DNA from 2 places in the Exiguobacterium sp. s64 genome. Region 2 is predicted to be linked to the other one. Evidence: predicted binding sites of a transcription regulator. Region 2 holds the regulator's gene; the other holds the start of a gene.
What was found. Region 2 encodes Rex, which represses fermentation and respiration genes when NADH is low (regulators of the CRP and FNR family bind a similar motif). Its sites were predicted from a motif close to TTGTGAAATATTTCACAA; they were not measured.

Region 1 (4,216 bases), on a different contig from region 2:
GGATCGCCTTGTCCCACCCGGAAGTGCGCCTCACGGCGTTCCATGAAGACAAGGAGCTGCTCAGGACGAGCGGGAACGGAGACATCAAACAAGTCATGCTCGCCATCTATGGCCGACAAGTCGCGGCCCAAATTGTCACGGCGTCGAGTAAGACGAACGACTATAGTTTGAGCGCCCATCTCGTCCGTCCGGAAGTGACCCGGTCGAACAAGCAGTACGTGACGCTCATCTTGAACGGTCGGAGCATCAAGAACTTTGCGTTGACCCAAAGTGTGCTCGAAGGCTACCACACGCTGCTACCGATTGGTCGTTATCCGATCGCTGTCCTCGAAGTGAACATGGACCCGATGCTGATCGATGTCAACGTCCACCCGACGAAACGAGAAGTTCGGCTTTCAAAAGAGAAAGAGCTCTGTCAGTTGATTCGCGAGACGGTCCAACTGACACTCCGGGAACAGCGTTTAATCCCGTCGGTCAAACCGAAAGAGCGACCGGTCGATCGGACCGAACAAGAGCGACTTGATTTCACGGTTGAACGGGCGCCGGTCACGGAAGAATCGCCGACGTGGAATTATCCAATTCCACGTGAGCCTGTCACGTCACCGAGTCGTTGGTCGCCGACCCCGCTCGTCAATGAAGCGCCTGAGCCGATAGCGTCGACGGTCGAATCGGAAACAATCGAGACGAAAGGAGAGCGGTTGCCGCCGCTCGACGTCATCGGTCAATTGCATGCGAGTTATATCGTCTGTGGTGCCGAGGACGGGATGTACGTCATCGACCAACACGCGGCCCAGGAACGAATCAAATATGAGTTGTTTTACGAGCAGCTCGGGAATCCTGACAAGGAATACCAGTTATTGCTGCTTCCGCTCACGCTCGAGTTCACGCAAGAAGAGGCGCTCGCGATTGAAGAAGTCACTCCGCTTTTAAAAGAAGCAGGTCTCGAATTGGAGCCGTTCGGCGGCAATACGTTCCTCGTTAGAGAGATTCCGACGTGGTACCCGCAACATGATTTAGAAGGAACGGTCCGTGATTTGATAGAGATGGCGATTCGGGATCGCTCCATTGACATCGCTAAATATCGGGAAGACGCGTCGATTTTGATGGCGTGCAAACGGTCGATTAAAGCGAACCATCCGTTGAACCACGAGATGATGCGGCAATTGCTTCACGATTTGAATCAGACGACGTCTCCGTACACGTGTCCGCACGGACGTCCGATTTTAGTGAAGTGGAGCACGTACGAGCTCGAGAAGCTATTTAAACGCGTTATGTGACACGCCTGTAATCTTTTTTTAACCTCCTGTTACGTTTATGGATAGGTGGCTATGGGAACAATATACACATGTCACTCAACGCATCGAGGTTGAGAGGTGGCTTTTTCACTGCCTCACCCTCAAGATGTAGACATGATCGATAAACCAGTAGGGGGAAAAGATTATGGCAGACACGCTTAAAGTAACGAAACGAGAATTACGACCACGTTCGGTCCGCGCTAACTTGCGTAAAGAAGGAAAAGTGTTAGGTGTCGTTTACGGCTACAAAGTTGAAAGCACACCGGTCGCATTCGAAGAGATGGCACTTCGTAAGATTCTTCGTGAACACGGCGACAACGCTTTGATCGAACTCAATATCGATGGTAAGAAAGTGAATACACTCGTTCACGGGACAGAAGTCGACCCATTCACGAACGAATACAAGCACGTCGAATTTATGGCAGTGAAGATGGACGAAGCGACAGAAGTCGAAGCGGACGTCACACTCGTCGGCGACGCGAAAGGCGTCAAAGAAGGCGGCTACTTGGCACAGACGCTCTATAAAGTAACGGTCTCGGCAACACCAGCCAACATTCCGGAGCGTATCGAGCTTGATGTTTCTGAACTCGGCATCGGTGACTCGCTCACTGTCGCTGATATTCCAGAGAACAAAGATTACGAAATCGTATCTGAGGGTGATCTTCAAATCGCATCGGTGAATGAACCGGTGGCGGTCGAAGACCTTGAAGCTGATACAGCGACAGAAGGCGAAGTTGAAGCGACTGAAGAGGCGTCAGAAACTTCAACGGAAGAGTCGGAAGAGACTTCTGAAAACAAAGAATAATCATTTCGAACGGCCCTTTGCGAAGGGTCGTTTTTTTCTAGTCACAAATCCGACAAATGTAAACGATTACGATGTGAAAAATGTGTCAACATGTGGAAGGGGCGATTGCAATTTATTCGTTTCGGGCTTATATTGTTAATGATTTCACATGTTCGTTCTTATTATAATGGTTTCATTCAAACAGAAAGAAGGGTTTGTGACATGGCATCAATGGAAATCCATGCACTCGAATCGTTGCGGAAGAAAGCACAGGCATCTTCGCAAATGATTCATTATCGGCCAATGGAGTACTTTTTACGAGCAATGCTCGCGGGGATCTTTATCGGATTCGCTTCAATTTTCACACTGAAAGTCGTCAACGGAATGTATTTGATCGATTCTCCGTTCACAACGCTCATCGGAGGATTCTCATTCGGGATCGCCCTCGTCATGATCATCTATGGCGGAGCCGAACTGTTCACCGGGAATACGATGTACTTCACAACCTCGACGATGCGGGGATACACGACGCTCAGCGACACGATGCTCGTCTGGTTGCTCTGCTTTGTCGGGAATGCGCTCGGTGGCGTTTTGTTCGCCTTGCTGCTCGCTCCGACCGGTGTCATCCAAGAACTTGGGATGGACAACTGGCTGTTCTCGGTCGTCGAAAGCAAGATGCACCACACGACGGTCGAAATTTTCTTCCGCGCAATCTTCTGCAACTGGATGGTCTGTCTTGCCATCTTCTTGCCGAAGCAAATGAAAAACGAGTTCGCCCAAATCTTCTCGATGATCTTCCTCGTCGCCGTTTTCTTCGCCTCAGGATTTGATCACGTCATCGCCAACTTCGTCTTGTTCGCCCTCACGCTCGTCGTCCCGCATCCTGAGGCGATCAGCTTTGCCGGCGCGATCCACAACTTGATCCCAGCCACGTTCGGGAATATCATCGGTGGTGCCTTGTTCATGGGTGCGATTTATACATGGTTGAACGCGAAAGGCTTGCGTGAAGCCCAAGAGTCAGAAGAAAAAGAAGAAGTCGAATTTAAAATCGTAAAGCCTGCTAAAGAGTTGTGATATGGTTCACATTAAGGTATGGTCGAGTCCAGATGAGGGCTCGGCTATTTTTTTGCGAATACGTCACACTTAATGCTCACAATTTAGACTTCACTACTTCCCAGAAAAACATGACATAATCTATATATGGAACTTAAGCGAGTAATTAACTCGCTTGTAATCAATATATAGTGAGGTGATGCGGAGTGAATATGCTCCAGCTTTATGAAGATGTCTGTGTTCTCCCAGATCAGGACCTCGTACAAGAGAACGCCAACGTCGACGGGAAATCACCACTTGGAAAATTGGCACGATTATCCTCAGAAGTATCAAAACAATTGTCGACGACATATCTATTATCAGATCGGTCACGTCAAGCCGTCGAGGATAATTTTTTGTATATCCATGACGCCGACTACTACGTGACAGGATCGACGACGTGTTGTCAAATCCCGCTCGGCCACTTGCTCACGAACGGATTTCATACCGGGCACGGGACGATTCGACCGCCCCAGGATATCCGCTCGGCGATGGCGCTCGCTTCGATTATTCTTCAAGCGAACCAAAACATGCAACACGGCGGTCAAGCTTTCCCGATGTTTGATGTCGACCTCGCACCGTATGTCGAAAAGACGTATGAACGTCAGCTCGAGCGGCTCAAAAAGCTACCAGTCGAATGGACGACCGAGCAACTCTTTGAAACTGCCGAGTCTGAAACAATCGCGGCGACGTATCAAGCGTGTGAGGCGTTCATCCACAACGCCAACTCGATGCACTCACGTGGTGGCGGACAAGTACCGTTCGTTTCCATCAATTACGGCACCGACACGAGCCGGTGGGGACGCATATTCATTCGAGAGTTGCTGCGCGCGACCGAGCGAGGGCTCGGTAACGGGGAGACGCCGATTTTCCCGATTCAAATCTTTAAAGTGAAAGAAGGGGTCAACTTCCATGAGGACGATCCGAACGTCGACTTGTTCCGTCTCGCCTGTCGTGTGACGGGCAAGCGGTTATTCCCGAACTTCTCGTTCGTCGATGCTCCGTTCAACCTTCAATACTACGACGGGACGCACGGCTCGGAAGT
Region 2 (4,216 bases):
TCGAGGTCCAAGTGGTTCGTCGGCTCATCCAAGATGAGCAAGTTTGGTTGCTCGAGCTTCAGTTTCGCGAGCGTCAAGCGGGCCCGCTCTCCACCCGACAGTTCATGGACGCGCTTCATCACGTCGTCACCGCTGAACAAGAACTGACCAAGCAGGCTGCGGACTTCTTGTTCACGCATGAGCGGCCAGTCGTTCCAAATCTCGTCAATGACGCGGTTGGCATCCGACAAGTTCTGTTGCTCCTGGTCGTAGTAGCCGATCTCGACGCCGGTGCCGTAGCGGATGTCACCGGTAAGGGGCGGCTGTTGTTTCGTCAACACTTTCAGGAGCGTTGATTTGCCGACTCCGTTCGGGCCGACGAGGGCGACCGATTCGCCGCGCTGCAATTGGAAGCGGAGCTGTTGGGCGATCGGTTCTTCATAGCCGATGGCAAGATCGCTCGCACTCAATACGTCGTTCCCGCTTTGACGTTTGATTGAGAACGAGAGGACGGCACTGCGCTCATCACCGTCCGGCGCTTCCATCCGGTCGACTTTCTCGAGACGTTTGCGGACGCTCTGGGCCCGCTTCGTCGTCGTCGCCCGGGCGATGTTACGCTGGATGAAGTCCTGCATCTTGGCGATCTCTTCTTGTTGCGACTCGAACTGCTTCTTCTCTTGCTCGTAGATGGCGGCCTTTTGTTCGAGATACTTCGTATAGTTGCCGACGAAGCGACGGCTCCGATGGCGTGACAACTCATAAACGACCGAGACGACACGGTCGAGGAAGTAGCGGTCGTGGGAGACGATGAGGACGGCGCCTTTATAGCCACTCAAATACTTCTCGAGCCAGCCGAGCGTCTCGATGTCCAAGTGGTTCGTCGGCTCATCCAAGATGAGCAGGTCTGGACTTTGCAGGAGCATCTTCGCGAGGGCGAGACGTGTTCGTTGTCCACCGGAGAGCGTATCGATACGGCGCTCGAAGTCGTCCGGATAGAAGCGCATCCCGTGAAGCACAGAGCGGATCGTCGCCTCGTATTGATAGCCGCCGCGGTCTTTGAACGTATGTTGTTCTTCATCGTAAGACGACAGCAGGCGCTCATAGGCGGCCGGGTCGTTCAAGATGCGTTCAGAACCCATGTCTTGTTCCATACGGCGGAGCGTCTTCTCCTGTTCGATCAAATCGGTGAAGACGGTGAGCATCTCGTTCCACATCGTCTCGTTCGACTCTAACCCTGAATCTTGGGCGAGATAGCCGATCGTCACGTCTTTCGGTTTCATGATATCGCCTGAGTCATAGTTGTATTCCCCGGCGATGACTTTGAGCAATGTCGACTTGCCGGCGCCGTTCCGGCCGACGAGGGCGACGCGTTCGCCTTCTTGAATTTCGAGTTTGACGTTCTCTAAAATCGGCTCGACGCCGAATGATTTCGATAAGTTATTGACTTGCAGTAGGATCAAGTGAAAAAACCCCTTTCTCTCTATTTAGTATACTTTATTTCTTCCCCATTTCAGGTATATTCATTGAGTGGTCATGTGAATTCGTTTACAATCAAGGTGTATGAAATTAGATTCGTTTGAAACGCGTCGTAAAAAGGAGGCTCTTTCCGTTGAGTCAAAACGAACCAAAGATTCCGCAAGCGACAGCCAAACGGTTGCCACTATACTATCGGTTTATCCAAAGCCTACATTCATCAGGAAAACAGCGTGTCTCTTCTGCTGAACTGAGCGAGGCGGTCAAGGTCGATTCGGCCACGATCCGTCGCGATTTCTCGTACTTCGGTGCGCTCGGTAAAAAGGGATATGGCTATAACGTACAGTATCTGTTAGACTTTTTCCGTAAGACACTGAATCAGGACGAGATTACGAACGTCGCCTTGGTCGGGGTTGGTCATCTCGGGACAGCTTTCGTCAACTATAACTTCCTTAAAAACAATAACACACATATCGTCGTCGGGTTCGACGCAGACGAGACAAAAGTCGGCACGACGATGTCCGGTGTCCCGATTCATCACGTCGATGAGATGGAACAGATCATGAAACAGAACAAGATTGACGTCGCCATTCTCACGGTGCCGTCTGCCTATGCGCAACCGGTCGCGGACGACTTGGTCCGCTTCGGTATCAAAGGCATCTTGAACTTCACGCCGGCCCGTCTCACGGTGCCGGACACGGTCCGCGTCCATCACATCGACTTGTCGATCGAACTCCAGTCGCTCATTTACTTTATGCAACACTATCCATCTGCTGAGGGGGTCCATCAATAATGGAATTACTATCATCGTTGCTCGTCGTCGGTATTCCTGGGGGAGCGAGTATCTTCATTATCGCCATCGTCGCGCTTATCATCTTCGGGCCGAAGAAATTGCCTGAATTCGGACGCGCCGCCGGACAAACGCTCCGTGAGTTCAAAAATGCCACGAGTGGCATGATGAACGAGCATGACGAGAAAGACAAGAAAGAAATTGAGAAGAAAGAGCAGTAATCATGAATCATCAACCTGATCAAGAACGGGCACTGTCCGACCACTTGACAGAGCTGCGGAGACGACTGATGCTGTCGGCATTTGTCGTCTTTGCCTTCTTTTTGATTGCTTTGCCGAGTGTCAAATATGTGCTCGCCTATCTCCAGGCCGACCTCGTCGAACGAGGCCTTGAATTGAACGCCTTTGGGGTCGCGGACCCGCTTATGATTTACTTGAACTTGGCGCTCGTCATCGGGCTCGTCGCGGCTGGTCCGTTTCTACTGTATCAACTGTGGGCGTTTGTCGCACCTGGTCTGCATCCGAACGAGCGGAAAGCGACGCTCGCCTATATTCCGATCATCTTCATCTTGTTCTTGATCGGTCTCGCGTTCGCCTACTATTGGTTGTTCCCGCTCGTCCTCGATATCTCGACGGACCTCGGGCAAGACCTTGGTCTGACGCAAATCATCGGGGCGTCGAACTACTTCACGTTCTTGCTGCAACTGACCATCCCATTCGGACTGTTATTCCAGTTGCCGGTCGTGACGATGTTCTTGACGCGCATCGGTGTCGTGACGCCGTACTTCCTGTCATCGATTCGGAAGTACGCCTACTTCGCCTTGTTCGTCGTCGCGGCCTTTATCACGCCGCCGGATTTGACGTCGCACCTTATGGTGTCACTGCCGCTCTTCTTCTTGTATGAGATCAGCTTATCGATTTCACGTATCACGTACCGGGGCGTGCTCCGACGTGAGAAAGAGGCGATGGTGAAAGAACAGATGGATTTGATGAAACAAATGAATGAGAAGTGAACACCATGTCATACGACGTGGTGTTTTTTTGATTTTAGGGCTATTCAATTTTGAAAAAACAACTTAAAATTAGGAGGGTTAAATCAAAAAATGGATTATTTTTGAAAGTTATGCATTCATAAACAGAAATGAGGAGACTAATGAACAAGTGGTTATGGAGCATGCTCGTGGTGCTCGTCATGATGGTGGCACCGGGAGTCGAAGTTCGAGCAGAAGACTATGCCAAACCGGAAATCATTCCGGCAGGAGAAGTCGTAGGAGATAGTGGGTATGTGTGGCGTTCGGGAAATCCGGAGACGCTTGTTCACATTGAGACCGGTGAGGAATATACGTTACCGATTCGCGTGTCTGCTGCTTATAATATGTATGCTATCGGAGACGGCCGATTTATGTTAAAAGGATGGCCGGAGTGGGTGATGTGGGATATACGTACGAATGAAGCGACGACATTCCCAATCGAAGCAGGAAGTGAGAATCGACTCGTCTCAACGAATGTAACAACAGGAATGATGTTATGGGCTGATGACGAAAAGTATATTATCACATCGATGTCAGGTGATATTCTCGGATCGCTAACGAAAGGCAGCGATCAGGTATACAGTCTGCTCGATGACGGGAACGTCCTCGCATTCGCCGACGGTCAAGTGACGAAGCGGACGGTTACAGGAGAGGTGCTTGAGACAATCAGTTCCTATTCAGGACAGGTGAGGTGGGCCCGTCACATGAAAGAAGCGAATCAATGGTTCGTGATCAAAAGTGATGACTCGGAGCACATGTTTATTTTCGATTTGGCGACGAAACGATGGATTGAGAAAGATGCAGCAAACGTAAGTAATCTTACGTGGAAAGACGGCACCTACTACTTCATGACGCGAGAAATGTATACGACATTCTATGTCAGTTATAACGTCAGCACGAATGAGTGGAAAGAGGCACCGATTGATGACGCTGACATTCGACAA

Region 1: KNP64_RS02980 (formate/nitrite transporter family protein) is a predicted target of Rex. The motif match lies at 2,233-2,250, and genes of this name have one in related genera.

Annotation. Positions count from the first base shown of each region.
Region 1 covers NZ_JACSLH010000001.1:572,853-577,068, forward strand. The annotation lists gene mutL (DNA mismatch repair endonuclease MutL) at 1-1,277, shown strand, start outside; gene KNP64_RS02975 (50S ribosomal protein L25/general stress protein Ctc) at 1,441-2,100, shown strand; gene KNP64_RS02980 (formate/nitrite transporter family protein) at 2,311-3,153, shown strand; gene KNP64_RS02985 (anaerobic ribonucleoside triphosphate reductase) at 3,345-4,216, shown strand, end outside.
Region 2 covers NZ_JACSLH010000013.1:39,136-43,351, reverse strand. The annotation lists gene abc-f (ribosomal protection-like ABC-F family protein) at 1-1,439, opposite strand, end outside; gene KNP64_RS13830 (redox-sensing transcriptional repressor Rex) at 1,589-2,245, shown strand; gene KNP64_RS13825 (twin-arginine translocase TatA/TatE family subunit) at 2,245-2,463, shown strand; gene tatC (twin-arginine translocase subunit TatC) at 2,466-3,254, shown strand; gene KNP64_RS13815 (hypothetical protein) at 3,395-4,216, shown strand, end outside.